2 linked regions of the Methylovirgula sp. 4M-Z18 genome follow. The protein of the gene in region 1 interacts with the protein of each later gene in a pairwise test. Links are inferred from orthologs where the notes say so. Each region holds a gene or a part of one and is shown in the gene's direction. Other genes may lie near its edges.

Evidence for each region.
Region 2: the proteins of gyrA (region 1) and gyrB interact in binary tests that used the Escherichia coli proteins (3 or more experiments, as listed by UniProt). The link is inferred for Methylovirgula sp. 4M-Z18 from one-to-one orthologs.

The regions. Positions count from the first base shown.
Region 1 is NZ_CP149574.1:2,160,721-2,176,766, reverse strand. What follows is about bases 12,788-16,046. They hold gyrA (DNA gyrase subunit A), read left to right. Parts: upstream 12,788-13,116; coding sequence 13,117-15,846; downstream 15,847-16,046. Other genes in these bases: coaD (pantetheine-phosphate adenylyltransferase), read left to right, coding at 16,021-16,046; V9T28_RS10050 (MarC family protein), read right to left, coding at 12,788-12,866. In the rest of the region: accB (acetyl-CoA carboxylase biotin carboxyl carrier protein), read right to left, coding at 1-450; aroQ (type II 3-dehydroquinate dehydratase), read right to left, coding at 564-998; V9T28_RS10095 (hypothetical protein), read right to left, coding at 1,128-1,529; V9T28_RS10090 (choline ABC transporter substrate-binding protein), read left to right, coding at 1,995-2,945; V9T28_RS10085 (ABC transporter permease), read left to right, coding at 3,090-3,932; choV (choline ABC transporter ATP-binding protein), read left to right, coding at 3,932-5,131; V9T28_RS10075 (sterol desaturase family protein), read right to left, coding at 5,204-5,596; excinuclease ABC subunit UvrA, read right to left, coding at 5,677-8,640; C4-dicarboxylate transporter DctA, read left to right, coding at 8,956-10,287; ssb (single-stranded DNA-binding protein), read left to right, coding at 10,450-10,974; V9T28_RS10055 (E22 family MetX-like putative esterase), read left to right, coding at 10,998-12,188; more of V9T28_RS10050, read right to left, coding at 12,201-12,787. UniProt on the Escherichia coli protein: A type II topoisomerase that negatively supercoils closed circular double-stranded (ds) DNA in an ATP-dependent manner to maintain chromosomes in an underwound state.
Region 2 is NZ_CP149574.1:3,020,071-3,035,627, reverse strand. The notes cover bases 335-3,441. They hold gyrB (DNA topoisomerase (ATP-hydrolyzing) subunit B), read left to right. Parts: upstream 335-717; coding sequence 718-3,165; downstream 3,166-3,441. Other genes in these bases: V9T28_RS14020 (hypothetical protein), read right to left, coding at 3,338-3,441; V9T28_RS14030 (LysE family translocator), read left to right, coding at 335-560. Outside these bases: more of V9T28_RS14030, read left to right, coding at 1-334; more of V9T28_RS14020, read right to left, coding at 3,442-3,517; V9T28_RS14015 (isocitrate lyase), read right to left, coding at 3,597-5,189; V9T28_RS14010 (helix-turn-helix domain-containing protein), read left to right, coding at 5,316-6,719; phosphonate metabolism protein/1,5-bisphosphokinase (PRPP-forming) PhnN, read left to right, coding at 6,862-7,419; V9T28_RS14000 (DUF1045 domain-containing protein), read right to left, coding at 7,436-8,152; V9T28_RS13995 (alpha-D-ribose 1-methylphosphonate 5-triphosphate diphosphatase), read right to left, coding at 8,155-9,297; phosphonate C-P lyase system protein PhnL, read right to left, coding at 9,294-9,992; phosphonate C-P lyase system protein PhnK, read right to left, coding at 10,027-10,824; V9T28_RS13980 (alpha-D-ribose 1-methylphosphonate 5-phosphate C-P-lyase PhnJ), read right to left, coding at 10,821-11,759; V9T28_RS13975 (carbon-phosphorus lyase complex subunit PhnI), read right to left, coding at 11,756-12,880; phosphonate C-P lyase system protein PhnH, read right to left, coding at 12,880-13,494; phosphonate C-P lyase system protein PhnG, read right to left, coding at 13,494-13,955; phosphonate metabolism transcriptional regulator PhnF, read left to right, coding at 14,018-14,797; phosphonate ABC transporter, permease protein PhnE, read right to left, coding at 14,808-15,557. UniProt on the Escherichia coli protein: DNA gyrase negatively supercoils closed circular double-stranded DNA in an ATP-dependent manner to maintain chromosomes in an underwound state.

The DNA.
Region 1 (16,046 bases):
GGCGGTTATCGTGCCGGCACGCGGCGCGACAATTTCGTTGAACGTCTTCATGGCTTCGACGAGCAGGATTTTGTCGCCGGCTTTCACCACCGAACCGATTTCGACGAAGGGTTTCGCCTGCGGATTGGTGCGGCGATATGCGGTGCCGACCATAGGCGATTTGACCGTTCCCGGATTCTCGGCCGCGGGCACGGGCGGGGCGGCCGGCTGAGCCGGGGCAGGCGCGGCTTGCGGCGCCGGCGCAACGTGATGTTGAATGGCCATCGGTGCCGCAGTCGCAACGGCTGCCACCGCGCGGGAGACGCGAATGCGCAGATCGCCTTTTTCCACCTCGATCTCGGTAAGATCCGTGTCGGTGAGCAGATCCGCAATTTCCCGCACCAGGTTTGCGTCGATGCTCTTGTCGCTCACCGCCCTGGGTGCGGATGGTGTCTTGGCCGGTTTTTTCATATCGCCTCTTTAATAGGTCATGACGTCTTGCCGCGAAGTATTCGTTCTCGGGAAAGTGACAGCAGGTTTTTGTTAAAATACGACAAATTCCCCAGCCCGCGCGGCGTGATCTCTTAAGCTGCGCCTTCAAGCAGCGCCTCGAGCGCGAGCCTATAGCTCATCGGACCAAACCCGAGAATAACCCCTTTGGCAACAGCCGATATATAGGAATGGTGCCGGAAATGCTCGCGCGCGTGCACGTTGGATAGGTGTACTTCGATGACTTCGGCCTTGGCCCCCCGGATCGCGTCATGAATCGCGATCGACGTGTGGGTATAGGCGGCGGCGTTCAAAATGATCGGTTGGCCCGCGGAACCAGCCTCCTGAATCCAGGTGACAAGATCGCCTTCCTGGTTAGATTGCTTGAATACGAGATCGGCGCCGAGCGCCGCTGCCCGGGCCCGCAAATCGGCCTCAATCTGGGCGAGTGTCTGTGCGCCATAGGTCCCCGGTTCGCGGGTGCCGAGCAGATTGAGATTGGGTCCATTCAAGACGTGGACGGTTTTCATCGTTTTCCCTCAAATCGGAAAGGCTGCGGCCGAACCGGCCGCCCGCTGAACCGTCATAGCCCGCAATCGGACGAGAGGGAAGCTCCCTCGGAAAAAGGGGCCGCCTGCCACGCAGGTGGCCCTGCAACCTTAGTTCGACGTGATCGGCGTGCAGCCGTGCGCCACGAGTTGGCCGTTCACATCGGCCATTTGGCCCTGCAGATACGACAGGTCGTCGCGCGAGGCGCCGCCGGCGTCAGCAACCACAACACGATGGCCGTCCGAATTTGCCAGGCTCAATGCGGCGATACCGGCGGTGAACGCGGCGTTCGCGCCAACTTCGCCTTGTTTCTGGCGGATATGTTCCGACAGAACGATCCCGTCGCCGTGCAAGCGGCGGCAAACCGGCGTCTTGTCGCGCGGATTGGGACCCTGCGCCGTGATCGAGGCTTGCGCGGCGGCCGCGCCTTCGCCCGTCGAGCTGCAGCCAGCCGCGGAAATACCCAAAGCGATAACAGCCGCAACGGCTGCAAGTTTACCAATCAGACCCATAATTAGAGGACCTCTTTCAGAGTGATCGCAGCCCCAAGCTGTCGCGACGGCCTTATGTTTTCGGCTCGTTCGCGTGCGTATAAATGCAGCGATTTTTTAATGCAATAAGACAATTTATATATTGCGAAAAAGCATAATAGATGCCCATTTTTCGCGGCACAAATGAGCGTCTGGAAAAACCGGGAAATACGAAATTTTTGGTCGGATCAAGACAAAATTCCCTCGAAAAATCAAAGAGAATAACCTTGTCAATTGTTCCGTTCAATTGTCTAATTGCGCCCAAGACTGATGCCGGGATACTCGCGCGCTTCTCATCAAGCATCGGGTTTGTATCAGTTGAAGCGCAAAGTTTGGCCGAACGAAGAGCCGTGAATCTATGTTTCCCGTCCAGGGAGGGGCGGATCTGCGGCAGGACGTTTCGGCAGTCACAACGACGTGTGGTTCGTCATTTTCGGGGAGATTTAAATGACGCGTGGAGTGAAGATTTTTGTCGCCGCTGCTTTGGCGCTGGGTGCCACGTCGGGTACCGCGCTGGCCGGCGATCCCGAGGCCTGTAAGACTGTCAAGTTCTCGGATGTCGGCTGGACCGACATTACCGCGACGACGGCGATCGCCTCGCGGATTCTCGTGGGTCTCGGCTATACGCCGAAGACCACCGTTTTGAGCGTGCCGGTGACCTACGCCTCGATGAAATCCAAAGACATCGATGTGTTCCTTGGCAACTGGCAGCCGAGCATGGAAAACGACCGCAAGGCCTATATCGAAGACAAGTCGGTGATCGAGACCGGCGCCAATCTGCCGGAAGGGGCGAAATACACCCTCGCGGTGCCGCAGTACACTTACGACAAGGGCCTGCATGATTTCGGCGACATCACGAAGTTCAAGGATTCGCTGAAGGGCAAGATCTATGGCATCGAGCCGGGCAACGACGGTAACCGCCTGGTGCAGAGCCTGATCGACGGCAACAAGGACAATCTGAAGGACTTCAAACTGGTCGAGTCGAGCGAGCAGGGCATGCTCGCCGAAGTGCAGGGCGCTGTGGCGCGTAAAGAGGATATCGTCTTCCTCGGCTGGGCGCCGCACCCGATGAACGTCAATTTCAAGATCCAGTATCTGACCGGTGGCGACGATACGTTCGGCCCGAACTTCGGCAGCGCGATCGTGTATACCAACGAGCGCGCCGGCTGGGCGGGCGAATGCCCGAATGCCGGCAAGTTCGTCGGCAATCTCAAGTTCAACGTGGATCTCGAAAATACCGTGATGAACTATATTACGGGTGACGGGATGGAAGGTCCGGCCGCTGCCGAAAAATACTTGAAGGCGAATCCGGGCGTTCTAGATGCTTGGCTTGCCGGTGTGACCACCTTCGACGGTCAGCCCGGTCTTGCCGCGGTCAAGAAGAGCCTCGGCCTGTAAGAGCCGTGGCAAGGGGAGGGCGATGGCTCTCCCCTTTTATATTTGGGGAAGTTGGGGCGTTTCTGGTCGTGGCAGGTGTTCCTTGGGAGGGAGCCTCAGGGGCGGCAGGTGGCGCGTTGATCATTGCCAGAATGAGGGGGTGACATGTTCAACTGGGTAACGGATACGAAGCTGCCCTTTGGCCACATGATGCAAGTGGTCATCGAATTCTTTCAGAGCTATTGCACGACGTGGTTCTTCGATCCGTTGCGGCTCGTCATCGAGAGCGTGGTCAGCGCAACGTCCACGGTGCTGACCTTTCTACCGCCGCCCGTCATCATCCTGATCATCCTGGTCTTCGCCTATTGGCGCTTCCGCTCAATAGGCCTGATGATTTTCATCCTTTTGGGCTGCCTGTTCATATGGAACCAGGGTTATTGGGAAGACACGATGAAGACCGTGGCGCTCGTCGCCTGGTCGGCCGCAGTTGCCATGGTCATCGGCATTCCGGTCGGCGTGATGTCGGCGCATCGGCCCAAGTGGTACCGGGTGATCCACCCGATCCTCGACATGATGCAGACTTTGCCGACCCTGGTGTATCTGATCCCGATGGTCGCTTTGTTCCGCCTCGGCGCGGCACCCGGGCTGATCGCCACTTTGATTTTCGCGTTGCCGGCACCGATCCGGCTCACTTATCTGGGCATCAGTTCGACGCCTACCGCGCTGAAGGAAGCTGGTGAAGCTTTCGGTTCGACCAAGCGCCAATTGTTGTGGAAGGTGGAATTGCCGCATGCGATGCCGACGATCATGGCCGGCGTCACGCAATGTATCATGCTCAGCCTTTCCATGGTGGTGATCGCCGGACTTGTCGGCGCCGAAGGTCTCGGCGTCGATGTGGTACGCGCGATGGGCCAGTTCAACATTCCGCGCGGTTTCGAGGCGGGCGCCTGTATCGTGATTCTGGCGATCATTCTCGACCGCCTCTGCCGGGTGAAGGAGGCGCACTGATGAGCGACATTGCAGTTGACTTCAAGAATGTCGACATCGTGTTCGGCAGCAACATCAGCGAAGCGCTGAAAATGCTGGATGCCGGTGGCACGCGTGCCGATATTCTTTCCAAGACGGGCACCGTGCTCGGCTGCGCCAACGGCAACCTCACGGTGAAAGAGGGCGAGATCAGCGTGCTGATGGGATTGTCGGGCTCCGGCAAATCGACTTTGCTGCGCGCGGTCAACGGTCTGAACAAAGTGGCACGCGGGTCCGTGCTGGTGAAAGCCGGCAATGAGATGGTCGATGTCGTCACCTGCAGCGCAGACACGCTACGGCACGTGCGGCAAGGCAGCGTCGCGATGGTGTTCCAGCAATTCGGCCTGCTGCCGTGGCGCACGGTTGCCGAGAATGTGGGCTTCGGGCTCGAACTCGCCGGCATCCCGGAGGCCGAACGGAAAGAGCGCGTCGACAAGCAATTGAAATTGGTGGGCCTCAGCCAATGGGCCGGCAAATATGCGCATGAACTTTCCGGCGGCATGCAGCAACGCGTTGGCCTCGCCCGCGCCTTTGCCACCGAGGCACCGATCCTGCTGATGGACGAGCCATTCTCGGCGCTCGACCCGCTGATCCGCACCAAATTGCAGGACGAGTTGCTGCAACTGCAATCGGAACTGAAGAAGACCATCATCTTCGTTAGCCACGATTTGGAAGAGGCGCTCAAGATCGGCAATACGATCACCATTCTGGAGAGTGGCCGCATCGTCCAGTCCGGCCGACCGGAAGATATCGTTTTGCGGCCCGCGAACGATTATGTTCAGGAATTCATCGCCAATGTGAATCCCTTGAGCGTGCTGACGGCCTGGCATGTGATGCGAGACGTGCGGGACCTCGAGGGCGCCGGCGACGGTTGGGTTTGGCTCGATCGACGCAAGACCACCCGATTCAAACTGGATGCAAACCGCCAGGTCCTTGCGGCGGAGCGCGATGGCCTCCCCGGAACCTGGGTGCATTGTCTGAAGGCAGACGACCCGATCGCGTCGGGCGAGCGGCCCTGCTATTGGGCAAGCCCCGGCACATCGCTTAAGACGGTCATGTTGGCGATGCACAATGCGAATATCGCCCCCGTCGCCCTATTCGACGACGACAATCGTTTTGTCGGTTCGATCGGCGTGCGTGACGTGCTCAAGGCGGTGCTACGCAAGCAGGACGAGGAATAACGCATCGTACCGAAAAGTGGCTACCGGTTTTCGGCACAAGCGATGCGATCGCAATAAGCGACCGCATCGCTGTCACTCGGCAGGCTCCGGTTCCTGCGCCTCTTGGCGCGTGCGCCGCTTCGTCAGCTCCCGCCAAAAGCGCCGGAACGTCCGCCATTGTTGTCCGGCCCAGAAATAATCATTGTCGGCGTCAATCGTCGGGTCGTCGACTCCGCACTGGCGCGGTGTCAGATCGTAGCGTGCGGTCCGGAAAATGATATCCCAGATCGGTAGCACCAGCGCGAAGTTGCAATCGTGGATGTGCGGTTCCTCGGGCGTCGCCATCATGTGATGGACGCGGTGAAAGCGCGGATCGACGAAGACCTTGTCGAGAATCGGGCCGATGATTATGAGAACCGTATATTCCGATGCCGACACGCCCATGAACGAGCCGACGATACCGGTAATGTTCCCGTTCGATGCCACCGATCTACGCCGCGGCCAAATAGGAATAGCGACTGCCGACACCGAAGAAGAAATCGATCATCGTGACGGCCCTGCCCACTCTACTCGGCCGCTTCGCTTTGCTTGGCCTTCAGCGGCCGTCGGTCCAGCACCTCTTTCAAGAATCGTCCGGTATGCGACCGTGGGACCTTGATAATGTCTTCCGGCGTGCCTTCGGCCACGATTTCGCCGCCGCCGTCACCGCCCTCTGGCCCAAGGTCGATGATCCAATCGGCGGTCTTGATGACCTCGAGATTGTGCTCGATCACCACGACGGTATTGCCCTGATCCACCAGTTCATGCAGCACTTCGAGCAGCTTCTTCACATCGTGGAAATGCAGGCCCGTGGTCGGCTCGTCCAAAATATAGAGCGTGCGGCCGGTTGATCGGCGCGCCAATTCCTTGGAGAGCTTCACGCGCTGCGCCTCGCCGCCCGACAGGGTGGTCGCCTGTTGGCCGACATGCACATAGTCCAGACCGACGCGTTTCAGCGTCTCCATCTTATCACGGATGGTCGGCACGGCCTTGAACAGATCGGCGGCTTCTTCCACCGTCATATCAAGCACATCGGCGATGCTTTTCTCCTTGAACTTGACCTCCAATGTCTCGCGGTCGTAACGCTTGCCTTTGCACACGTCGCAAGTGACATAGACGTCCGGCAGGAAGTGCATTTCGATTTTGATAACGCCATCGCCCTGACAGGCCTCGCAACGGCCGCCCTTGACGTTGAACGAAAACCGTCCCGGCTGGTACCCGCGGGCTTTGGCTTCCGGCAGGCCGGCGAACCATTCGCGGATCGGCGTGAAGGCGCCGGTATAGGTTGCCGGATTGGAGCGCGGGGTACGGCCGATCGGCGACTGGTCGATGTCGATCACCTTGTCGAGATGTTCGAGACCTTCGACCGTATCGTGCGGAGCAGGGTGCTCAATCGCCCCGTTGAGCCGGCGCGCGACCGCCTTATAAAGCGTGTCGATGATCAGTGTGGATTTGCCGCCGCCCGAGACGCCGGTGATGCAGGTGAACAAACCGACCGGCACCGAGGTCGTAACATTTTTCAGATTGTTGCCACGCGCACCGACAATCTTGAGCGCGCGGCCGGGTGCCGGCTTGCGCCGTTTTTTCGGCGTCGCGACCATGCGACGGCCGGAAAGATAATCGCCGGTCAAGGATTTCGGATCGGCTATGATCTCGTCGGGCTTGCCTTCGCTGACGATGCTGCCGCCATGGATACCGGCGCCGGGGCCCACATCGACCACGTAATCGGCGGTCAGGATGGCGTCTTCGTCGTGCTCGACGACGATCACTGTATTGCCGAGATCGCGCAGCCGGCGCAACGTCTCCAACAACCTGGCATTATCGCGCTGGTGCAGGCCGATCGACGGCTCGTCCAAGACGTAAAGAACGCCGGTCAGTCCCGAGCCGATCTGCGAGGCGAGGCGAATGCGCTGGCTTTCGCCGCCCGACAGCGTGCCTGACGAACGTGACAGGGTGAGATATTCGAGGCCGACGTCGAGCAGGAAAGTCAACCGCTCGCGAATTTCCTTCAAGATCCGTCCGGCGATCTCATTGCGCTTGGCATCGAGCTTGCTCGGCAGCTCGTTGACCCACGTCACCGCCTGCTTGATGGACAGATCGGTGATCTCGCCAATATGGCGGTGATCGACTTTGACCGCCAAGGCCTCCGGCTTCAGCCGATATCCATTGCAGGCGCGGCAGGGCGTTGCGGCCATGTAACGGCTGATTTCCTCGCGCGCCCAATCGCTTTCGGTTTCGAGATAACGGCGTTCGAGATTGTTGATCACGCCCTCGAACGGTTTCTTGACGTCATAGGCGCGCAGGCCGTCGTCATAGGAGAATTTCACCTCGTCATCGCCCGAGCCATACAGAATGACGTCGCGCGCTTTCTTCGGCAGATCGTCCCACGGCGTGTCGAGCCGGAACTTGAAATGCTTGCCGAGGCCTTCGAGCGTCTGCGTATAATAAGGTGAGGTGCTCTTGGCCCACGGCGCGATGCCGCCCTTGCGCAAGGTCAATTTGCCGTCCGGTACCACGAGATCGGCGTCGACTTTCTGCTGCGCGCCAAGGCCGCTGCACACGGGGCAGGCGCCGAAGGGATTATTGAAGGAGAACAGGCGCGGCTCGATCTCCGGAATGGTGAAGCCGGAAACCGGGCAAGCGAATTTCGACGAGAACATGACCCGTTTGGCCTCGCCTTTCTCGTCCTTCTCATCGGCGAGTTCGAGCACGGCGATGCCGTCCGCAAGTTCGAGGGCCGTCTCCAAACTATCTGCCAAGCGCGAGGCGATGTCGGGCCGCACGACGATGCGATCGACGACGACATCGATATCGTGTTTCAGCTTCTTGTCGAGCGTCGGTGCCTCGGCGATTTCATAGAACGTGCCGTCGACCTTCAGCCGCTGAAAACCGCGCTTCATGAATTCGGCGATTTCCTTGCGATATTCGCCTTTGCGGCCACGAATGACCGGCGCGAGCAGATAGGCGCGGGTCTTCTCGGGCATTGCCAGAATGCGGTCGACCATCTGCTGGACGGTCTGGCTTTCGATCGGCAGGCCGGTCGCGGGCGAATAGGGAATGCCGGTCCGCGCCCAGAGCAGGCGCATATAATCGTAAATCTCGGTGACGGTGCCGACGGTGGAGCGCGGGTTTTTCGACGTGGTTTTCTGCTCGATCGAGATCGCCGGCGACAGGCCGTCGATCTGATCGACGTCCGGCTTCTGCATCATTTCGAGAAATTGCCGCGCATAGGCGGATAGGGATTCCACGTAGCGGCGCTGGCCCTCGGCATAGATCGTATCGAAGGCCAGCGAGGATTTCCCCGAGCCCGACAACCCGGTGAACACGACCAGCTTGTCCCGCGGGATGGTGAGATCGACATTCTTCAGATTGTGTTCCCGCGCGCCGCGGATGGAAATGACGCGCGGATCACTGGCCGGAAACGGCAATGCATCGGTCTCGGAACCGGCGGCGCGGCGGCCCGCGCCGGCTTTCGAAGGTTTGGCTTTCATGAATGTACGGATCTCGTAGCGGTCGGCCCTGGTCCGACGGATAGCACATGTAATCTAAGCGCAGCCGCGATCAAGGTCGAGACCGGGAGGGGAACAAAATGGCACCATTCCTGACAGTTTCTGTCAGGACGCGCAAACCCGCGATTTAGCGCCTCCCGCAACCATAAATAGGAGCCATCCCGGTTCGACCGGCCTTCAGCCGCTTGTTCTCTGGGTGCAAAGCCTTTATGGCTGATGACAAGAGGGCGGAACAGCCTGGATTCTCAGTGAAATTGAGAGAGGGTGCCGGGCCTGGGACGTTAAATATTGGGGAGGATACGCGTGGCATCGGTCGTGACGGCGGACGCACCAAAGGCTTCGAAGCCTTGGTACAAGGTGCTTTATATTCAGGTTTTGACTGCCATTGTCTTGGGTGGGCTCCTCGGTTGGCTGGACCCGGCGCTGGCGACGAACGATTGGTTGAAGGCCCTGGGCGACGGGTTCATCAGCCTCATCAAAATGGTGATTGCGCCGATCATTTTCTGCACCGTCGTGTCGGGAATTGCGCATGTGCAGGACGCCAAGAAAGTCGGGCGCATCGGCATTAAAGCGCTGGTCTATTTCGAGATCGTCTCGACCTTCGCGCTTGTTATCGGCCTGGTGATCGGCAATGTGCTCCGCCCGGGCGCTGGGTTCGGCGGAGCAGGCGCCAATGCGCAGGCGGTGGCCCAGTTCGTTGCTCCGGACAAGCAGATCAAATCCGTCGATTTCCTGCTCCATATCATCCCGGATTCGGTTGTCGGCGCCTTTGCCCGCGGGGACATTCTTCAGGTCCTGCTGTTCGCCATCATCTTCGGCTTTTCGCTGATGTTTATGGGCGAACGCAGCGCCTCGCTCCGCACCTTCATCGACGATATGTCCCATGCCGTTTTTGGCGTGATCGCCATCGTGATGAAGGCGGCGCCCATCGGCGCTTTTGGCGCCATGGCCTACACGATCGGCAAATATGGTACCGGCGCCATTTTGAACCTGCTGGGGTTGATCGGCACGTTCTATCTTACCTCGGGCCTATTCATCATTGTCGTTCTGGGCATTATCGCCCGGATCGCCGGGTTCTCGATCTTCAAGTTCCTCGCCTATATCAGGGACGAATTGCTGGTCGTCCTGGGAACCTCATCCTCGGAAAGCGCATTGCCGCAGCTCATGGCGAAACTGGAACGGCTTGGCTGCTCCAAATCCGTCGTGGGTCTGGTCGTGCCAACGGGATATTCCTTCAATCTCGACGGAACGAATATCTATATGACTTTGGCAACCCTGTTCATCGCGCAGGCGCTGAACGTCGACCTGACGCTCGGACAGCAACTCACTATTGTGCTCGTTGCCATGTTGACGTCGAAGGGTGCGTCCGGGGTCACCGGAGCGGGCTTCATTACGCTTGGCGCGACGCTTGCCGCGGTCGATCCGCGGCTGGTACCGGGGATGGCGATCGTGCTAGGCATCGACAAATTCATGAGCGAGTGCCGCGCCTTGACTAACATTGTTGGCAATGGCGTCGCATGCACGATCGTTGCGTGGTGGGAAGGCGAACTCGACCAGGACAAATTGCGCAGCGGCCTCAATCGCGAGGTTGATCCGGCCGACATCGAGACCGCGGTTTCGGCCGGCTGAAATCTTAGGACGGCGACGTTTCCCCGCTTGTTGCAGGGAAACACTTATGATAGGAACAAATAATGAACATACTCGCTGTGGAAAATTTAAATCTGACGGCGCAAAGGGCCGTGCGGCGGAGTAGGGTGCGCCACGTGCAAGAGAGGCAAAAAGGAGAGAGCCATGTCGGGCAGTGTCAATAAAGTTATCCTGGTCGGAAACGTCGGCCGCGACCCGGAAGTGCGGCGCATGTCCTCTGGCGATGCGGTGGTCAGCTTCAGCCTGGCAACGACGGAATCCTGGCGCGACAAGGCGACCGGCGAGCGCAAGGACAAGACCGAATGGCACAACATTGTGATTTTTAACGACAACCTCGGCAAGGTCGCGGAGCAATATGTCCGCAAGGGCTCGAAGATCTATCTCGAAGGGCAGCTCCAGACCCGCGAATATACCGATAAGGACGGCAATCAGCGCCGGGTAACCGAAGTGGTGCTACAACGGTTCCGTGGCGAGCTCACGCTGCTCGACAGCCGCAATTCCCGCGGTGAAGGCAGCGGAGGCGGCGAGGTGGAGCATGGTTCGTCCGGAGGCAGCTTCGGCCGGTCGTCGCCGATGGAAGGCCGCCGGGCCGCCGCCACGCCCGGGCGTAGCGCGCCGGCGCCTGTCCCGGCTGGCGGTCACGACCTGGATGACGACATTCCGTTCTAATCTTCGCTTCGCGCGACTGCCGGATGACCCGCTTTTTTGCCCTCGTGCTGGTCTTTATCGCGGGTCTCCTGCCCAATTTCGCGCGTGCCGATGACATGATTGTCGAAAAGCGAGTGTTCGAACTGCCGGAGATGACCACGGTCTCCGGCAAGGTGATCAAGAACGTCAAGATCGGCTGGGAGGCCTACGGCACGCTCAATGCCGACAAATCGAACGTGATCCTGGTCGCGCATTTCTTTTCGGGCACCAGTCATGCGGCCGGCAAATATGCCGCCAGCGATCGGTTGCCCGGCTATTGGGATGCGATTATCGGTCCCGGCAAGGCGATCGACACGAATAAATATTACGTCATTTCATCCGATACGCTTGTTAACCTGAATGTCGGCGATCCGCGGGTGACCACGACGGGTCCGGCAAGCATCGATCCCGATACGGGAAAGCCTTATGGCATGCGCTTTCCCCTCGTGACGATCGGGGATTTCGTCAAAGTGCAAAAGGCTTTGGTCGAAAGCCTCGGCGTCACCAAATTGCATGCGGTGATGGGGCCGTCCATGGGCGGCCTGCAGACCTACGAATGGGCGGCGTCCTATCCGGATATGGTCGAGCGGATCATGCCGGTGATTTCGGCGGCCGATCCAGGGCCGTGGCTGACGGCCTGGCTCAATGTCTGGGCGGCGCCGATTCTCGTCGATCCCAAATGGAACAACGGCGATTATTACGGCAAGGAGGCGCCGCTCGAAGGGTTGAAACAGGCGTTAAAAATCGTCTCGCTGCAGGCGAACGACGCGCCCTGGGCGGAGAAGAGCTTTGGCGATGCTTGGGCCGAAGAGGGCAAGGATCCGTTGCGGGCTTACGACAATCGCTTCAAGATCGAAGCGGCTCTCGACGCGGCGGCGGGCGCTCGGGCCGCCCTGGCGGATGCCAATCATTTTCTCTATCTCGTCAAAGCCAATCAAACTTTCGTGCCCGGCGCCGGAGCAGGCGCAAAGACGGCGGCAGAGGGGCTGCGGCGGATAAAGGCGAAGACCTTGATCATCTACTCCTCCGATGACCGGGTTTTTCTCGCGCCCTGGATCCAGGCGACGGCCGAAGCGATCCGCGCGAATGGCGCGCCTGTGGACGTCGCGGAAGTGAAGGGGCCGATGGGGCATCTCAACGGTGTTGCCCTGATGGCGCCGCTCACGCCCAAGATCTCCGAGTTCCTGGAGAAATAGATCGGGGTAAGGTTACTTGCCGATGTTCAAGACACCATCGATGACGAATTGCACGGCAAGGGCGGCTAGGATGACGCCAAGCAGGCGGGTCAAAACGATATTGCCGGTCGTGCCCAACAAACGCGAAATCTGCTCTGAAAGCCGGAAGCAAACGTAAGTAATCGCCATGATGCCGGCAATGACCAGCATCAGGCCGCTCAGCATCCACCAATCGCCGCTGGCGCGGCCTGCTAACAGAATCGTCGCCGTAATCGCGCCAGGCCCTGCCATGAGCGGGATGGCGAGCGGGAAAGCGGCGACATTGCGGATCTGGTCGATCGTGACGGCTTCCTCGGCGATGTTCGATTTGCGTCTGGCGCGCAGCTCGAACACCATTTCGAATGAAATCCAGAACAGCAACAAGCCGCCCGCGATGCGAAAGGCGGGCAAGGAAATGCCGAGCGCTTTCATCACGATATCGCCGGCAAAACCAAAAAGAGCCATGATGGCGAAGGCGATGATGACCGCCCGCATCGCCACTTCGCGCTTCTGCGACGGCGCCATGCCGAGCGTCAGGCCGATGAAAATGGGTGCCAGTCCCGGCGGGTCGATAGTCACGAGAAGTGTGACGAAGGCGCTTTTGAGGTAGTCGAGCAGCATGTCGTGGCACCAGAAACCCATATCTTTCAGCCATATCATGACTGGGCGCAACCGAAAGGCCAAGGCCTATTGCATGCCGTCGTGACGGCGCAGAATCTTGGCCGATTCTTGCGCTTTTCGCGATTTTGCCGAAGCCTTGATACCGGTAATATGGAGTTTGTGTAGAAAATTCACATAACTAATTGATATATATAATTAAATATCTTCTCTATTTCGCTCGTGGAAAGTAGCATTTCCGGCCAAAATCGGCTACATAGAAGCAATCGATTTTCTCAAGGATTCGTTGCACTTGGCTGACAAAGATCAAGACAGACCCGAGAGCTCGGACGGTTCCGAGATCCGGCCCGTTTCCATCACCGACGAGATGCGCCGCTCCTATCTCGATTATGCGATGAGCGTGATCGTCAGCCGCGCATTGCCGGATGTGCGCGACGGGTTGAAGCCGGTGCATCGCCGCATTCTTTACACGATGCACGAGAACGGCTTCACGCCGGACAAAGCCTATGTGAAATCCGCCCGCCCGGTCGGCGACGCGATGGGTAAATATCACCCGCATGGCGACCAATCGATCTACGACGCCCTGGTCCGCATGGCGCAACCGTTTTCCATGCGGCTGATGCTGGTTGACGGCCAAGGCAATTTCGGCTCCGTCGACGGCGATCCGCCGGCGGCCATGCGTTACACTGAATCCCGTCTCGCCAAACCGGCCATGGCCCTGCTCGAAGACATCGAGCTCGATACGGTCGATTTTCAGCCGAACTATGATGGCAAGGACCAGGAACCAACGGTTCTGCCGGCACGCTTTCCCAACCTTTTGGTCAACGGCGCCGGCGGCATTGCGGTCGGCATGGCGACCAATATCCCGCCGCACAATCTGGGCGAGGTGATCGACGCCGTCATTGCGATGATCGACAAGCCGGAGATTTCGGTCGACGAACTGATGGAGATCATTCCGGGGCCGGATTTTCCGACGGGCGGCATCATTCTCGGCCGTGCTGGCATCCGGGCCGCCTACCACACCGGGCGTGGCTCGATCGTGGTGCGGGCGAAAGTTCATGTCGAGGAGCTGCGCAAGGATCGCGAGGCCCTGATCGTCACGGAAATTCCCTATCAGGTGAACAAGAAGACCCTGGTGGAGAAGATCGCCGAACTCGTGCGGGAAAAGCGGATCGAGGGCATCGCGGAGCTGCGCGACGAATCCGACCGCGAAGGCATGCGCATCGTGATGGAAATCAAGCGCGATGCTCTGCCTGATGTGGTTCTGAACCAGCTCTACCGGTTCACGCAAATGCAATCGCCGTTCGGCGCGAATATGATCGCGCTCAATGGCGGGCGGCCGATGACGCTCAACTTGCGCGATTTCCTCACGGCTTTCGTCGAGTTCCGCGAAGAGGTCGTCACCCGCCGCACCAAGTTCTTGCTCGGCAAGGCGCGCGACCAGGCGCACATCCAGGTCGGCTTGGCGATCGCTGTCGCCAATATCGACGAGGTAATCCGGTTGATCCGCACGTCGCCGGACGCGGCGACCGCCCGTGCCGCTTTGATGGATCGGGATTGGCCTGCGCTCGACATGGAGCCTTTGATCACTCTGATTGCCGACCCGCGCCACACGTTGAACGCCGATGGCACCTATCGGCTGTCCGAGGCGCAGGCCCGCGCGATCCTGGATTTGCGCCTGCAACGCTTGACGGCCCTGGGCCGCGAGGAAATCGCCGAGGCGTTGAACAAGCTTGCGGCCGAAATTGCCGACTATCTCGATATCCTGCGCTCGCGCATCCGGATGATGACGATCATCAAGACCGAATTGCAGGAGGTGCGCGACGCCTATGCGACGCCGCGGCGCACCCAAATCGGCGATTCCGACGCCGATATGGAAGACGAGGATCTGATCCAGCGCGAGGATATGGTCGTAACCGTCAGCCACGCGGGTTACATCAAACGCGTGCCGCTCTCGACTTACCGCGCCCAGCGCCGCGGCGGCAAGGGCCGCGCCGGCATGCAGACGCGGGACGAGGATTTTGTCGCCCGCCTGTTCGTCGCCTCGACCCACCAGCCGGTTCTGTTCTTCTCGTCGCACGGGCAGGTCTACAAAGAGAAGGTCTGGCGTTTGCCGCTGGCGGCGCCGCAATCGCGCGGCAAGGCGCTCGTCAACATGCTGCCCTTGGAAGAGGGCGAGCGCATCACGACGATCATGCCGTTGCCCGAGGATGAGGCGGCCTGGGCCGCGCTCGACGTGATGTTCGCCACGACCCGCGGCTCGGTGCGTCGCAACAAGCTGTCCGATTTTGCCCAGGTGAACCGCGCCGGCAAGATCGCGATGAAGCTCGATGAGGGCGAGGGCATTGTCGACGTGCAGATCTGCACTGAATTGGACGATGTGCTGCTCACTACCGCCAAGGGCCAGTGCATCCGCTTTGCCGTGCCGGAAGTGCGCGTCTTTAAGGGGCGCGATTCCATGGGCGTGCGAGGTGTCACCCTCGCGGACGCCGATAAGGTCATTTCTCTTGCCATCCTGCGCCACGTGGATGTCAGCGGCGAGGAACGGACCGCCTATCTCAAGATGCGCCGCGCCATTGCCGGCGAGGTGAACGGCGAAGAGGTGGAGGCAAGCGAAGAGGGGGCCGAGACCGGTGCCGTTTCAATCTCGCAGGAACGCTACGGCGAATTGTCGGCCCGCGAGCAGATCATTCTGACCGTTTCGGTTAACGGCTACGGCAAACGCACCTCGTCTTACGAATACCGTGTCACCGGCCGCGGCGGTAAAGGCATCGTGGCCATGGCTGTGAACACGCGTAACGGCGACCTGATCGCCTCCTTCCCGGTCGAGCATGCGGACGAAATCATGCTCGTGACCAATGGCGGTCAGCTCATTCGCTGCCCGGTCGACGGGATCCGCGTCGCCGGACGCTCGACGCAAGGCGTGATCGTCTTCAACACGGCGGAGGACGAAGAGGTCGTGTCGGTCGAGCGGATCAGCGATACTGGCGACGATGAAGGTTTGGAAGGCGGCGAGGAGTGAGCGGGCTTGACCGTCTCGCCATCGTCACCGGTCCAAAAGAAGGCGCCGAGCCTGCGGCACAACTCCCAATCTGCAGAGCAGCGTGCAAACTCAGCGCGCGCCTTGATGCTGTGCCGCAAAGGCCGGATAATGCAATTCGGCTAAAATCATCGCCTAAGGGAGCTGACGGGGGCAATGACCAAACGAATCGCCTTCTACAC
Region 2 (15,557 bases), 870 kb from region 1 along the record:
CAGGGCCGGGAATTGCGGCGATTTTGGCGCGGGTGCTGGGGCACGGTCTGCGCAGCATCGCGCCGTTCATCGCCGGCATCGTCCTCGGCGACCTCATCTGGTTCACCATCGCCTCGCTCGGGCTTGCGGTGATCGCCCATACGTTTGCGATCCTGTTCACCGCCATCAAATTCGCCGGCGTCGCGTATCTTCTGTTCTTGGCCTGGAAAATGTGGCGCGCCCCCGCCGCATCCGCCGACGCGGCCGAGGCCCCGCGCTCCGAGCGGGGCTGGCGCCTGTTTTTGGGCAGTCTGTCGCTCACCCTCGGCAATCCCAAGGTGATCGTGTTTTTCCTCTCGATCATGCCGCTCGTGGTCGATCTCGACCATATGAGCCCGGCTGTTTTTGCCCAGATGGCGGGCGTGATGGTCTGCATCATCACCCCGGTTCTCGTCGGTTACGCCCTCGCCGCCGAGCGGGCCCGGCGCCTGTTCCGCTCGGCCAGAGCGATGAAAATGATCAATCGCGGCGCGGCCGGCGTCATGGCCGGCGTGGCTGTCGCCATCGCGACCCGTGGCTGAGTTTTTAAATTACTGATATATAACAGAAAAATGACACGTCGCGCGGTGCTCCGCGAGGTCGAAAATCCGTGCATTTCCGGGCCATTCGGGTTAAAAGGAACGAACTCGAATCAAACCTCTCGCGGGCGTCCGATTTCCCCGCCAAGCCCGGATCGATATGACTGACAATTACACCAACGACGACAACGGTTCCCCCGCTGCCTATGGCGCCGATTCCATCAAGGTGCTGAAAGGCCTCGACGCGGTGCGCAAGCGCCCCGGCATGTATATCGGCGACACCGATGACGGCTCCGGCCTGCACCACATGATCTACGAAGTCGTCGACAATGCCATCGATGAATCTTTGGCTGGCCATGCCACTCTGGTGACGGTGACGCTCAATCCCGACGGCTCGGTCTCCGTGACCGACAACGGCCGAGGCATTCCGACCGACATCCACAAGGAAGAGGGCGTGTCGGCCGCCGAAGTCATCATGACGCAGCTCCATGCGGGCGGTAAGTTCGACCAGAATTCCTACAAAGTGTCGGGCGGTCTGCATGGTGTCGGCGTGTCGGTGGTCAATGCGCTCTCCACCTGGCTGCGTCTGCGGATCTGGCGCGATGGGCAGGAGCATTTCGTCGAATTCGCCCATGGCGATGCGACCGCGCCACTGAAAACAGTGGGGCCGGCGCCGGAGGTCGATGGCAAGCCGAAACGGGGTACGGAAGTCACGTTCCTCGCCTCGCCCGAAACGTTCACGATGGTGGAGTATGATTACGCCACCATCGAACATCGCCTGCGCGAACTCGCCTTCCTCAATTCCGGCGTGCACATCGTTCTGACCGATGCACGCCACGCCGAAGTGAAGGTGGAGGACCTCTATTACGAGGGCGGCCTGGAAGCGTTCGTACGCTATCTCGACCGCGCCAAGGCGCCGCTGATCTCGAATCCCATCATGGTTTCGGGCGAGAAGGACAACATCTCGGTCGAGGTCGCCTTGTGGTGGAATGATTCCTACCACGAGAACGTGCTCGTCTTCACCAACAACATTCCGCAGCGCGACGGCGGCACCCATTTGGCCGGCTTCCGCGGCGCGCTGACGCGCCAGGTCACGGCTTACGCGGAATCGTCCGGCCTCGCCAAGAAGGAGAAGGTCGACCTAACGGGCGATGATTGCCGCGAGGGCCTCACCTGCGTCGTGTCGGTGAAAGTGCCGGATCCGAAATTCTCGTCGCAGACGAAAGACAAGCTCGTATCGTCCGAAGTGCGGCCCGTCGTCGAGAACATCGTCAATGAGACGTTGAACCAATGGTTCGAGGAGCACCCCAGCGACGCCAAGACCGTTGTCGGCAAGGTGGTGGAAGCCGCCGCGGCGCGCGAAGCGGCGCGCAAGGCGCGCGAACTGACGCGCCGCAAGGGCGCGCTCGACGTCGCCAATCTGCCCGGGAAACTCGCCGATTGTGAAGAGCGCGATCCGGCCAAATCCGAACTTTTCCTCGTCGAGGGTGACTCGGCAGGCGGTTCGGCGAAACAGGGGCGCGACCGCAAGTACCAAGCGATCCTGCCGCTGCGCGGCAAGATTCTGAATGTTGAGCGCGCGCGCTTCGACAAGATGCTGTCGAGCCAGGAAATCGGCACGCTGATCACGGCGCTTGGCGCCGGCATCGGCCGCGATGATTTCAATCTCGCCAAGTTGCGCTATCACAAGATCATCATCATGACGGACGCCGACGTCGACGGCTCGCATATCCGCACCTTGCTGCTCACCTTCTTCTTCCGCCAGATGCCGGAGCTGATCGAGAACGGCCACATTTTCATCGCCCAGCCGCCGCTCTACAAGGTGACGCGCGGCAAGTCCGAGCAATATCTGAAGGACGAGCGCGCGCTCGAGGATTTCCTGCTCACCGATGGCATCGAAGGCGCGGTTCTGAAGCTCCCGTCGGGCGAGGAACGCGCCGGCGCCGATCTGCGCGGCGTGGTCGAAGAGGCGCGCTTCATCCGGCAATTGCTGTCGTCGCTGCATCAGCGCTACGACCGCACGGTGGTGGAGCAGGCGGCGATTGCCGGCGCGCTGAAGCCCATCGCGCAGCGTGGCGAAGACGAGGCGGCGCGCCTTGCGAATGACCTTGCCGTGCGGCTCAACCGTTTGTCGGACGAGACCGAGCAGAATGGCGAATGCCGTGTCGAAAACGGCGGCTATATCTTCACGCGCGAAGTGCGCGGCGTGCGTCACGCCGCCGTTCTCGATGCGGGGCTGCTGGCCTCGGCGGAAGCGCGCAAGCTCGATGAGCACGCACGCTCGCTCGGCGACATTTACGCCCGTCCCGCAACGCTCCATCGCAAGAGTGTTGTCCATGCGGTCGCAGGGCCGAGCGCGCTTGTCGATGCCGTCATGGCGGCGGGACGTGAGGGCATCAAGACCCAGCGCTACAAAGGCCTTGGCGAAATGAATCCCGACCAGCTCTGGGAAACCACCCTCGACCGCAATGCCCGCTCGCTGCTGCAGGTTCGCGTGAAGGAAATGGACGAAGCCGATGATATTTTCGTCAAGCTGATGGGCGATGTGGTCGAGCCGCGTCGCGAATTCATCCAGACGAATGCGAGCGTCGCGAATTTGGACGTGTAGCTCCGCAAGGTGATGTCACCTAAAACTGACGGAGGGTTTGCGCGAAGCAAACCATCTCGTCGGTCGGGCCACGCAGGCCTGTAGGTATCGAGGTTCGCGCGACGCCGCCGGGCGCCTTTAATGCGCGCCCGGCCATAGCCTTGTCGATCGAGATCCAGAACGCCTCGAATGGTCAGGTGACCCGACCGAGGCGGTGATACAGATTCGAATATTTGACTGATTGCGGAGTGTCTTTCACTTCCTTCATGTAGTGCGTGATCGCCATTCTGATGAGTTCGAAATCCTCTTGCGAAAAGACTGCACGTGCCCGTTGGGGCTCCTGGGGTTTCGGTGCTTCAAGGGTCTTGGACATAATGCCTCCGCTGGTGCTGTGTCGTTAGTCGAATTGCTGTTGGCATTGGGCGGTGGTGGTCCACCGCGCATTTTTTCAATCACGCGGCGAACTGATTCATCGTGTTGTGTTCGCCGGCCGCCTTCAGCGCTGCCTCGCCGGAGAAATACTCCTTGTGGTCGTCGCCCAAGTCCGAACCCGACATGTTCTGATGCTTGACGCAGGCAATGCCTTGGCGGATTTCCTTGCGTTGGACATTAGCGACATAGCCGAGCATGGCTTGATCGCCGAAATATTCCTTGGCGAGGTTGTCGGTCGAGAGCGCCGCCGTGTGGTAGGTCGGCAACGTGATGAGGTGGTGGAAAATCCCGGCGCGTTGTGACGCATCGCGCTGAAACGTCCGGATCTTCTCATCCGCCTCGGCCGCTAGCGGCGTGCTGTCATAGTCTTCCGCCATGAGTTTCGCGCGGTCGTAGCCAGAGACGTCCACGCCCAGCTCCTTCCAAGCATCGAACACTTGCTGACGGAAATTGAGCGTCCAATTGAACGACGGCGAGTTGTTATAGACAAGTTTCGCATTCGGAATGACATCGCGAATCCTGTCAACCATGCCCGCGATCTGTTCGATATGCGGCTTCTCTGTTTCGATCCAGAGAAGATCAGCACCGTTCTGGAGCGCGTTGATGCAGTCCAAGACGCATCGATCGGCGCCCGTGCCTTCACGGAATCGGAACAGGTTCGAGCGTAGCCGCTTCGGGCGCAACACTTTCGCGCCGCGGGTGATGAGGACCTCGCCGTTCGTGTGCTCGCCTTGTGCAACTTCATCGCAATCAAGGAATGAGTTGTACTGATCGCCGATGTCGCCTTCGCTCGCACTGAATGCGATCTGCTTTGTCAGCCCCGCGCCAAGCGAGTCCGTGCGCGCGACAATGATACCGTCGTCGATGCCAAGTTCGAGAAAAGCATAGCGGCAGGCGCGGATCTTGGCGACGAAATCCTCGTGCGGCACCGTCACCTTGCCATCCTGGTGGCCGCACTGCTTCTCGTCGGAGACCTGGTTTTCGATCTGCAGCGCGCAAGCGCCGGCCTCGATCATTTTTTTGGCCAGCAAATACGTCGCTTCCGCGTTGCCGAAACCGGCGTCGATATCGGCAATGATCGGAACGACATGGGTTTGATGATTGTCGACCTGACGCTGCAATTGCGCTTCGCGCGCCCTGTCGCCAGCCGCGCGCGCCTTGTCGATGTCACGAAAGAGCATGGCGAGTTCGCGCGAGTCCGCTTGGCGCAGGAACGTATACAGCTCCTCAACCAGAGCGGGGACGCTCGTCTTTTCATGCATCGACTGGTCCGGCAGCGGTCCGAATTCCGAGCGCAGAGCCGCGACCATCCAGCCCGACAGGTAAAGGTACCGGCGCTCCGTCGAACCGAAATGTTTTTTAAGCGAAATGACTTTCTGCTGTCCGATAAATCCGTGCCAGCAGCCGAGCGACTGCGTGTACTTGCCCGGGTCTTGGTCATACGCCGCCATGTCCTTGCGCATGATTTTCGCCGTGTAGCGCGCGATGTCTAGGCCAGTCCGGAAGCGATTTTGCAGCCGCATTCTGGCAACGGCCTCGGGGGTGATTCCGGTCCAATTCTGGTTTTCCTCGATGAGCTTATCGGCCTCACCGACAAGGGTCTGATACGACATTGTTCCTCCAAACGTCTCATGTTGCGGTTGCGAGGGACTAAACGCCTGTTTGGTGCGATGCGGGAGGTCCTCTGATGTCACTCTGTCAAACTTTACAAATATTGGATGTAATGTTGTAATGATGTCATGGACAAGCACGGCGTCTATCTCGGACCCCGACTGCGGCGTCTTCGCCGCGATCTTGGGCTGACTCAGGCAAATATGGCGGCGGATCTTGACGTCTCGCCCTCCTACATCGCGCTCATGGAGCGGAACCAGCGGCCCGTGACGGCGGAGATCCTGCTGAGGCTTGCCAGGGCCTATAAGGCTGATTTCTCTGACTTTGCCGACGAAACAGGGCCCGATTTGATCGTTCGGCTCGAAGAGGTGATGCGCGACCCGATTTTCTCGGACATCGATGTCATGCCTTTGGAGATTGCCGACGCTGTGCACAGCTTCCCCGGCCTGGCGGAGGCCATGCTCCGGCTGCACACGGCTTACAAGGAAAATCAATTTGCCCTCGCGGATCGGCGACAGGAGACGCTCGCGGATGGTGTCGCTGTCCCAGGCGACCCAGTCGCCGCCGTGCGCGGCTTTCTTGCCGCGCGCCGCAATTGTTTTCCCATTCTCGATGCCGAAGCTGAGCGATTGGCCGCGAAAGTGGCGGATGCCGGGGGGCTGGTCAGCTATTTTAAACAACGGCATCAGTTGCGTGTGCGGCGGCTGCCCGTCGATGTTATGACCGGCTCGCTGCGGCGCTTGGACTGGCACCGAAAGGAGCTTTTGCTGGACGAGGCGCTCGATCCGGAAAGCCAACAATTTCAGCTTGCCCAGCAGCTCGCCTACCTTGAATTCGCGGAAAACATGCGGAGCGTCGCGCAGGAAGGTAATCTGGAGGGCGAAAGCGCCCGCCGCCTCGCCAATCGGGCGTTGGCCGCCTATTGCGCGGCGGCCATCATCATGCCCTATGCGGCATTCGCCAAAGCTGTCGAGGCGCGCCGCTACGATATCGAGGCTCTCTCCCGGCAGTTCGGAACGAGCTTCGAACAGACGGCCCATCGGTTGACCACACTCCAAAAACCGGGCCACGAACGCGTTCCATTCTTCTTCATCCGCGTGGACGGCGCTGGAAACGTTTCCAAGAGGCTCAACAGCGGCACCTTTCCCTTCGCGCGACACGGCGGCGGATGTCCACTTTGGACAGTCCATCAAGCCTTCAAGACGCCGGGCAAGATTCTGACGCAGTGGCTCGAATTGCCGGATGGCCAGCGCTTCTTTTCCGTTGCGCGGACCGTTGGTGCGGGAGGCGGCGCTTTTGAAGCGGTGCGCATGGAACGTGCCGTCGCGCTCGTGTGCGAAGCGAAGCATGCGGAACGCTTGATCTATAGCCGCGAGCATCCAGACCCGATAACTGCAACGCCGATCGGCATCACGTGCCGCCTGTGCCACCGCATCACGTGCATTGCGCGTTCCGAACCGCCGATCGGTCGCCAGATTCTCCCGGACGATTACCGTCGTACAGTCGCGCCCTTCGGGTTCTCCGATATGTGATACCAACGGTCACTCTTCGCGACCATTGTTATGAAATGAAATCTCGCGAAATTTTCTCTCGCGTAATCCGCGACTTCTGCCATTTTGTCATAAATCGCTGGTACGGCGAACGCGAATGATTTGCGAACAGCGTGGCAGGCACATGTCTTACGCGGGTTTAGGCCGCCTCGTTGCGGTTGTCGGCCCCTCCGGCACCGGCAAGGATTCCTTGATTTCCGCTGCGCGGGTGCGCTTGGCGGATGACCCGCGGTTTTGCTTTCCGCGCCGAGTCGTGACGCGCTCGATGCATGACGCGAGCGAGGACCATGACAGCTTGAGCGAAGCGGAATTCGCGCAAGCCGCGCGCGGCGGGCAGTTCGCGCTCGCCTGGCAGGCGCATGGCTATCACTATGGCATTCCCGTGCGGGTCTTGGACGAGGTGGCGGCGGGCCGCATTGTCACCGTGAATGTGTCACGCACGATGATTCCACAAATCGAAGATTTGTTCGCGCGCGTTCTCGTCGTGCATGTATCGTGTGATCCGGACATTCTGGCGCGCCGAATCGCCGCGCGGGGACGGGAGGATGCCGCCGAAATCAAGCGCCGTCTTGCGCGCGAGGCGCCGCTCAGCGTAACGAATGCCACGCTCGTCCCGTTGACCAACAATGGCACATTGGAGGAGGCTGCAGCCCGTTTCACCGCAATTTTGAGCAGCGCCTGATATCGAGTCGGAGCGGTTAGACAAGCGCCTCGACCGTTCCGATCTTAAGCGGCGCGCGGGCGATGATGCGAAACCGCTCCGTCGGCGAAGGCTGCTTGAAAAGCGCAAGGTCACGAAGCGTCACATAGGGGACGGAGACTTGCTCCGCATAGGCTTGCGTGAGCAGTTGCAAGGCTTCCGCGCGCTCTTCCGGATGCATCGGTCCGGTCAAGGTCATATGAAAGCGAAATTCCTCGAAGACGTAAGGATAGCCGTAGAGGTCGAGATATTTGATCTGCGTGGCAGTCAGCGGCGATTGCAATCGGCGATTTCGATCCGCAGCGGTAAGCGGTGCGCGGTAGGGTTCGAAATATCGGGTCACCGATGCGGCCAGATCCTGTACCGCTTGACTTGGCGCCGCGAAGGCAAGCGCGATGAATGGCCCCAGCGTCTTCACGCACAAGTCGGGCGTCTTCACGGCGATGGTTTGGGCGGCAAAGTCGCCGACAGCGGCCATCAGCTCCCTCTCGGATCTTCCCTCCCGCAAATGGAACGGCGCCTTCAGCGTGGCGTGAAAGCCATATTTGCGTGGGTCGGACGTCACCTCATGCCAAGGCTTGCCGCTAAGCTCCGGCAGGCGCCGCGGCAGGTCCGTACCGCTTTGCGCATCGTAGCCCAGCACGCCGGAGCCAAAATGCCAGAGTGGGTCGGTCGTTGCGGGCGCGTAATAGATGGCGTATCGCGGCTGGGTCATGTTCAGAACGCCAAAGTGCCATTGGACCAGACATTCGCGACGACGGGCGTGCTGCCGAGCGCGCGGAAGCGCAGGATATCGGCGCGCAGGCCCGGCTTGAGATGGCCGCGGTCGCGCAAGCCGACCATGTCGGCGACGTTCCGAGTGACCATGCCCATCGCCTTGGTGAACGGAAGGCCATAGGCATTGTGCAAGGTGAGTACGGCTTGCAGCAGGCTTGCGGGCACATAGTCGGACGAAAGGCCGTCGAGAACGCCGAGCGTCGCGAGCTCCGCGGCGGAGACGCCGCCGGAATGCGAGCCGCCGCGCACGACATTGGGCGCGCCTGCGATCGTGGCAAGGCCCGCCGCTTTCGCGGCTGTTGCTGCTTCCACGGTTGTCGGAAACTCCGAAATCACGGCGCCGCACGCGACGCCTTCCGCAACATCCTCTTCGGTCGTGTCGTCATGGGTGGCGATAGCAAGATCGCGTCCCTCGAACAAGGCCAGCAGAAGCGGCAGATTCTTGCGATGGTTTTCGGCGCCGACCGCCGTATGCAGTGCGACATTCTCCTCATATTCGGCAACGGTCTTTTCGCCGCCGCCGACATAGAAGCGCTTGAGATCATCGAGGTTGCGCCATTGCCTTTGCCCCGGCGTATGATCCATGAGCGACAGCAGCCGCACGAGGTCGTTGTTGACATAGGGTTCGACATCGCTGAGCAATTCGTCGCCGCTCAATTCGCAGCGCAGGTGAATTTTGTGATCGATGCGAAACGCCTGGACCGCAACGCCTTTTTCAACAGCATCGATCACATGCCGGAAAATGTCGCGCCGGTAATCCTTTTGACCGAAGACAGAGCCGATACAGATCGAGTCGTAGACGGTGGTCACGCCGGCCGCCGCCATTTGTGCATCATGGGCGAGCGCTGCCGCGAGGCCATCGGGCCAGAAGACGCCGGGGCGGGGCACGAAATGCTTCTCCATATTGTCGGTATGCATTTCGACGATGCCCGGCGTGACATAGTCTCCGCCGACATCCTGCGCCTGCGGCAGGGAACTCAGGCCCGTATCGACGGCCTGGATGCCGGCCTTGTCGAAGACGATGGTGCCGGTGCGGACTTCGTCTTCCAAAACGAGTTGGGCGTTGGTCAGAATCGTGGTCATGCGGCGGCCTTGTAATGGGTGAGATTGAGATAGCGCGTGGCGATACGTTCGCGCACCGCTTCGTCATGAAAGATGCCGACGATTGCCGCGCCCTGTCGCCGCGCGTCGCGAATGAGATCGACGACGACATCGCGGTTGGCGGCATCGAGCGACGCGGTCGGCTCGTCGAGCAGCATGATCGGCGCCGGGTCGGCGAAGCTGCGGGCAATGTTGACGCGCTGTTGTTCGCCGCCCGAGAAGGTCGCAGGCGCGAGCGGCCACAGACGTTCCGGCAGATTGAGACGGGTGAGCATGCCTTGCGCGCGTGCCGTCGCCGTTGCGTCGTCCCAGCCGCGGGCGAGCATCGGATCCTTGACGATGTCGAGCGTCGACACGCGCGGAATGACGCGCAGGAACTGACTGACGAAACTCATGGACGTGCGGCGGATGTCAAGCACACGCCGCGGCGTCGCCGTGACGATATCGATCATCTCATCGCCGTGTCGCACGAATACATGTCCTTGGCTCGGGCGATAATTGCCATAGAGAATGCGCAACAGGCTTGATTTGCCGACGCCGGACGGACCGCTCAGAATCACCGCTTCGCCGCGTTCGACAGTGAGATCAACCTCGGCAAAGACGGGCAATTGCACGTGATTCTGATGGTGCATCACAAAGCGTTTCGACAGGCCTGTGGCCTGCAGCATGATCGTCATGGCAATCTTCTCGCTCTTCTTCGTGACAGGCTGATTACGCCGCCAGAACGGCGGAGGTCAGCAATTGTGTGTAAGCGTGATGCGGATCGTCGAGCACTTGATCGGTGAGGCCTTCCTCGACGGCAATGCCATCCTTCATCACCATCAGCCGGTCGGTCAGCAGGCGTGCGACGGCAAGATCGTGGGTGACGATCACGGCCGCAATGCCGAGATCGCGCACCAGCACGCGCAGCAGATCGAGGAGCCGCGCTTGGACCGAGACATCGAGCCCGCCCGTCGGCTCGTCCATGAACACCAGGCGCGGCTGCGAGACGAGCACGCGGGCGATCTGCAATCGTTGCTGCATGCCGCCGGAGAATTGGCTCGGATGATCGTCGATGCGGCCCGCGCTGATTTCGACCCGTTGCAGCCAGTCGAGGGCCGCCGTGCGGATGGCACCGTAATGGCGTACGCCTTGGTCCATCAGGCGTTCGCCGATATTGCCGCCGGCACTGACATCCATGCGCAAGCCATCGCGCGGGTTTTGATGCACGATGCCCCATTGCGTGCGCATCATGTGCCGCCGCGCCGGTTCGGACAAAGCGAAAATATCGGTCAGCGTGTCATTCGCGCGGAAGCGAACGGCACCGGCACTCGGCATGTCGAGACCGGCGAGGCAGCGCAGCAAAGTCGATTTGCCGGACCCGGATTCGCCGACGATTCCGAGCACTTCGCCGGGCCAGAGCGTGAAGGAAATATTGTGGCAGCCGACGCGTGCACCGTAAAATTTGCTCAAGTGCTCGACCTGCAGCAAAGGCTCAGCGTCGGAGCCGATCCATGGCCGTCCGGTCATCGCTCGGTCTCCTCTTTGGCGAGATAGTGCAAGTCTTCGGCGTCGGCAAGTTGCGCACCTTTATGGCCCGCGGCGCGGCGGCCGGTGCAATAGTCGGTGTCTGAGCACACGAACATCCGCTTGCCGCGATCGTCGACGATGACTTCATCGAGATAGCTGTCGGCAGCATTGCACAAAGCGCAAGGTTCGTTCCATGTCTGCACCGTGAACGGATGATCCTCGAAATCGAGACTGCGCACCTCGGTGTGAGGCGGAATGGCATAGATGCGCTTTTCGCGGCCCGCCCCGTATAGTTGCAGTGCCGGCATGCGATGCAATTTCGGATTGTCGAATTTCGGAATCGGCGACGGTGACATGACGTAGCGGCCGTTCACGAGCACCGGATACGAATAGGTCGTCGCCACATGGCCGAAGCGGGCGATGTCCTCATAAAGCCGCACATGCATCGAGCCATATTCGCTCCAGGCGTGCATCTTGCGTGTTTCGGCTTCGGACGGTTCGAGCTTGCGCAAAGGTTCTGGCTGCGGCACTTGAAAGACGAGAATCTGCTGCTCGGTGAGCGGCTGTTCCGGCACGCGGTGGCGTGTCTGAATGATGGTCGCCTCGCCCGTTGCCTCCGTGGTCGCAACGCCGGTGACGCGCGCGAAGAAACGGCGGATCGAGACCGCATTGGTCGTGTCGTCGGCACCCTGATCGATGACTTTCAAATGATCGTTGGGGCCGATCAACGCCGCAGTGATCTGAATGCCACCGGTGCCCCAGCCGCGCGCCAGCGGCATTTCGCGGCTGCTGAACGGCACCTGATAGCCGGGAATGGCCACCGCTTTCAGCAAAGCGCGGCGGATCATGCGCTTGGTCTGCTCGTCGAGATAGCCGTAATTATAATCCGGATCATGTTTCTGCGCGGCTTGCGCGGCGGGCACGCTCGTGTTCATGCATCTGCCTCCAGCTTGGCCCCGACGCCGCGTTCCTGCTGCTCACGGCGGATCTTGCGCAGCAACTCGAGCTCGCCTTGGAAATCGACGTAGTGCGGCATCTTGAGATGTTCGACGAAACCGGCGGCTTCGACATTGTCGCAATGGTAGAGGACGAATTCCTCCTGCTGCGCAGGATACTCCGCGCTTTCGCCATAGGAGCCCGCTTTGAGCGCGCGGTCCATGATCGCCATCGACATGGCCTTGCGCTCGGCATGCCCAAACGCCAGCCCGTAGCCGCGCGTGAATTGCGGCGGCACGTCCTTGCCGCCTTGAAACTGATTGACCATCTGGCATTCGGTGATGGTGATGTCGCCGAGGTCGACGGCAAAGCCGAGTTCCTCGGGCACGAATTCGACCGCTACGTCGCCGAGACGAATTTCGCCGGCGAAAGGATGGTTGCCGCCAAAGCCGCGCTGGACCGAATAGGCGAGGCCGAGCAGGAATCCCTCGTCGCCGCGCGCCAGAGTCTGCAGGCGCACGTCGCGTTCGGCGGGAAATTCGACCGGATCGCGGGTCAGATCAAAGGGGCGCGGGTCGCCGTCCGGAGGGGTCTCGGGTTCCATCAGGCCCTCTTCGCCCAGAATGTCGGGCACGCGCGGCATTGCCTCTTTGATTGTGGCATCCGCGTCCACGCCTGCCGTGCCGAGCGATTGAACCGGCCATGCCGGTTGCTCCGCCAGAAGCGTAAAATCGAAGAGGCGGTGGGTGTAATCGTAGGTCGGGCCGAGCATCTGGCCGCCCGGGAGATCCTTGTAGATCGCCGAGATGCGGCGGTGAATGGTCATCTGCGCCGTGTCGAGCGGCGCGGACGAGCCGACGCGCGGCAACGTCGTGCGATAGGCGCGCAGCAGAAAGGCCGCCTCGATCGCATCGCCCTGCGCCTGCTTCAGCGCGAGCGCGCCGAGGTCCTGATCGTATAGCGAGCCTTCGTTCATGACGCGCGCAACCGCAAGGCTCATCTGCTCGCGGATTTGCGCGACGCCGAGCTCCGGTACGTCCGGATCGCCGCGCCGTTTCGTGGCGATCAAATCATGGGTCGCACGGATGGCGGCCTCGCCGCCTTTGACCGCAACATACATTATGCGGCTCCTTTCGGCATGGAGATCTGGGTCGAACGCGGCAGGCCGAAAAGCCCGTCGCCCGACGCGAAGAGAAAATCGACGCCCAGGGGAAAGCGCGCTTGATTGGCGGCCGTTTGTGCCCAGAAATCGGCAGGCAGGCCTTGCGGCGCGGCAATCGCGGACCCGTCAATGCCAGGCCCGCGCAGCACGACCGGTTCGCCGCCGTCGAGCGAAGAGCACAGAAGGATCAGCGTTGCCGCCCGGTCGGGATAGCGGTCCTCGCCGGAATCGAAAGCGCTGAGTGGCGGGTTGTCTGCCGCCCCGTCGAGAAGGGCGAAACGCGCCTCGGCGACGTTGCGCGCCACGCGTGCGCCGGTATGGAAGGTGAGCCAGCGCGGCGCGGCGCCGGCGCTGAGCGCGGCCGGCCACCAGACCGGTGTCTCGTGGTCGGCAAGGGTCAGCAGCATTGCCGCCGCCGCGAGGGGAAGCTCGTCCGGCGGCTGGAGCCGCAGGTCGTTGAGCGCGAAAATCCGGCCGGGCGTGGAGAGGGCGCCGAGAACCGCGCGGAAGACTTTCTGCGCGTCGAAGACGGGCGCGGCAAAGCCTTGCGTCAAATCCTTCTGCGTCTCCATCAGCCGTCGCCTCGTACCAGGGTGAAGAAATCGACTTTCGTCGCAGCGGCTTGACGCCGGTCCTCGGCGCGCGCCGCCTCCTGTCGCGCGGCCAAGGGGGCGACGGTCTCGTTGAGCAAAACCTCTTGCCGCTCCGGCGCCTGCAGCAGGGCATCGAGCAAGGCGGCGAGGCGCGCTTTGCGCTTGTCGCGGCCAAGCGCGTAGGAAAAGCCGACCTGACCCTCGTCGAGTCGGACCACACAGCGCGTCAATGTGGCCTCGCCGAGATTGAAGCGCTGGCCGCTCCCGCCGGTCCGCCCCTCGACCATCAGCGTGGCGCATTCTGGCGCCTTCAACATCTGATGGGGCGGCTCGCCGCCGAGCCGATGGAAAATGGCCTCCAGTTCCGCCTGGGTGGCGCGCGCCAACACCGCCATCCAGCGCTGGCGCGGGGTCCTGTCGGGTGGGGACACAGCGGTCATTGACAGCTCCAAGTCCGGATCTTAAAACGCCAAAAGGTCTAGACCTTTCGAGTAACGTCTTTATGACACAGGACGCCCCGGCAGAAAAGCCCGTTCCGAATGGAGGCGGCATTCCCCCATCCGGCGCAGGGCCGGCTTGGAAGACGATCGCCGATACGCTGCTCGCACGGATTCGCAGCGGCGAACTCGCTGAGGGCGATGCGCTGCCGACCGTGCTCGATCTTGCCGAGGCCCATGGCGTCAACCGCCATACGGTGCGCCGCGCCTTTCATCATTTGCAGGAGCAGGGCTTCATTTCGGTGGAGCAGGGGCGCGGCAGCTTCGTGCGCCAGCGCCCGCTCCTCTATCGGCTGGGGCGGCGCGTGTCGTTCAGCGCCAACTTGCGCGGCGCCGGCATTGCCGCATCAAACCGTCTCTTACTGAACGCGCGTTCGATCAGCGCGCAGGCCGATGTGGCGGCCGCGCTCAAGCTGCCGTCCGGTACATCCGTCTGGCGGTTTCAAACCCTGAGCGCTGCCGATGCAAAGCCCGTTTCCTTTTCAATCCACCACGTGTCGGCCGCGCGCTTTGCGGGCTTGCCGGAAGCCATCGTGCGCGCTGGCGCGTCGATCACCGCCATGCTGAAATCCTACGGCATCGAGGATTATGAGCGCCTGTCGACGCGCATTCTCGCGCGCGGCGCCGGCAAGTCCGAGGCGGCGCGGCTGGACATCGCCGTCGGTGCGCCGATTCTTGTGTCGATCAGTATCGACGGGCTCGGCGATGGCACGCCGCTGCATCTGGTGGAAAGCGCGTTCAATCCGGAGCGCATCGAGTTCTTGCTGGCGCGCGAGGGGTTTTGAGCACGGTCGTTCAGACGACCGGCTTGTCGCCGATGATGGCGAAGCGCAGCCGCGTGGAAATCACATCGACCATTGCGACGATCACGAGCAGCATCAGGATGAGAAACGCCACTTGCTGCCATTCGTCGGTCTTGATCAGTTCCGACATATAGGAGCCGATGCCGCCAGCACCGACGATGCCGATCACGGTCGCCGAGCGGATATTGGACTCGAAGAAATACAGCATCTGGCTCGCAATGACCGGCAGAACCTGCGGGATGAGGCCGAGCCGCACCGCCTGCAGATGCGAGCCGCCGGTCGACATCACGCCTTCGCTCGCCTTCCTGTCCGTCGCTTCCATCGCCTCGGAAAACAATTTGCCGAAGCCGCCGAGATCGGAGCACATGATCGCGAGAACACCGGCGAAGGGGCCAAGGCCGACGACTTTGATCCAGATCAGCGCCCAAACGAGCGTATCGATGCCGCGCAATGTATCGAGGCTGCGGCGCGTCAGAAAGCGTAAAATCCCGCTGGCCATGACGTTGCGCGCCGCCGCCAGGCTCAAGGGAAAAGCAAGCACCGCCGCAAGCAGCGTGCCGAGCAGCGAAATCGCCAGCGTTTCGCCGAGCGCGTAAGCGAAGAGGCCGAAGCGCTCCCACGTTCCGGGGTTCGGCGGCAGCATCAGGCGCGGGATCATGCCGAGACGACCGAGGCCCGAGACGATCCGCTCCGGCGAAAAATCGAGATGCGCCAGGCTGAACAGCAGAAGGGCGGCAAGACC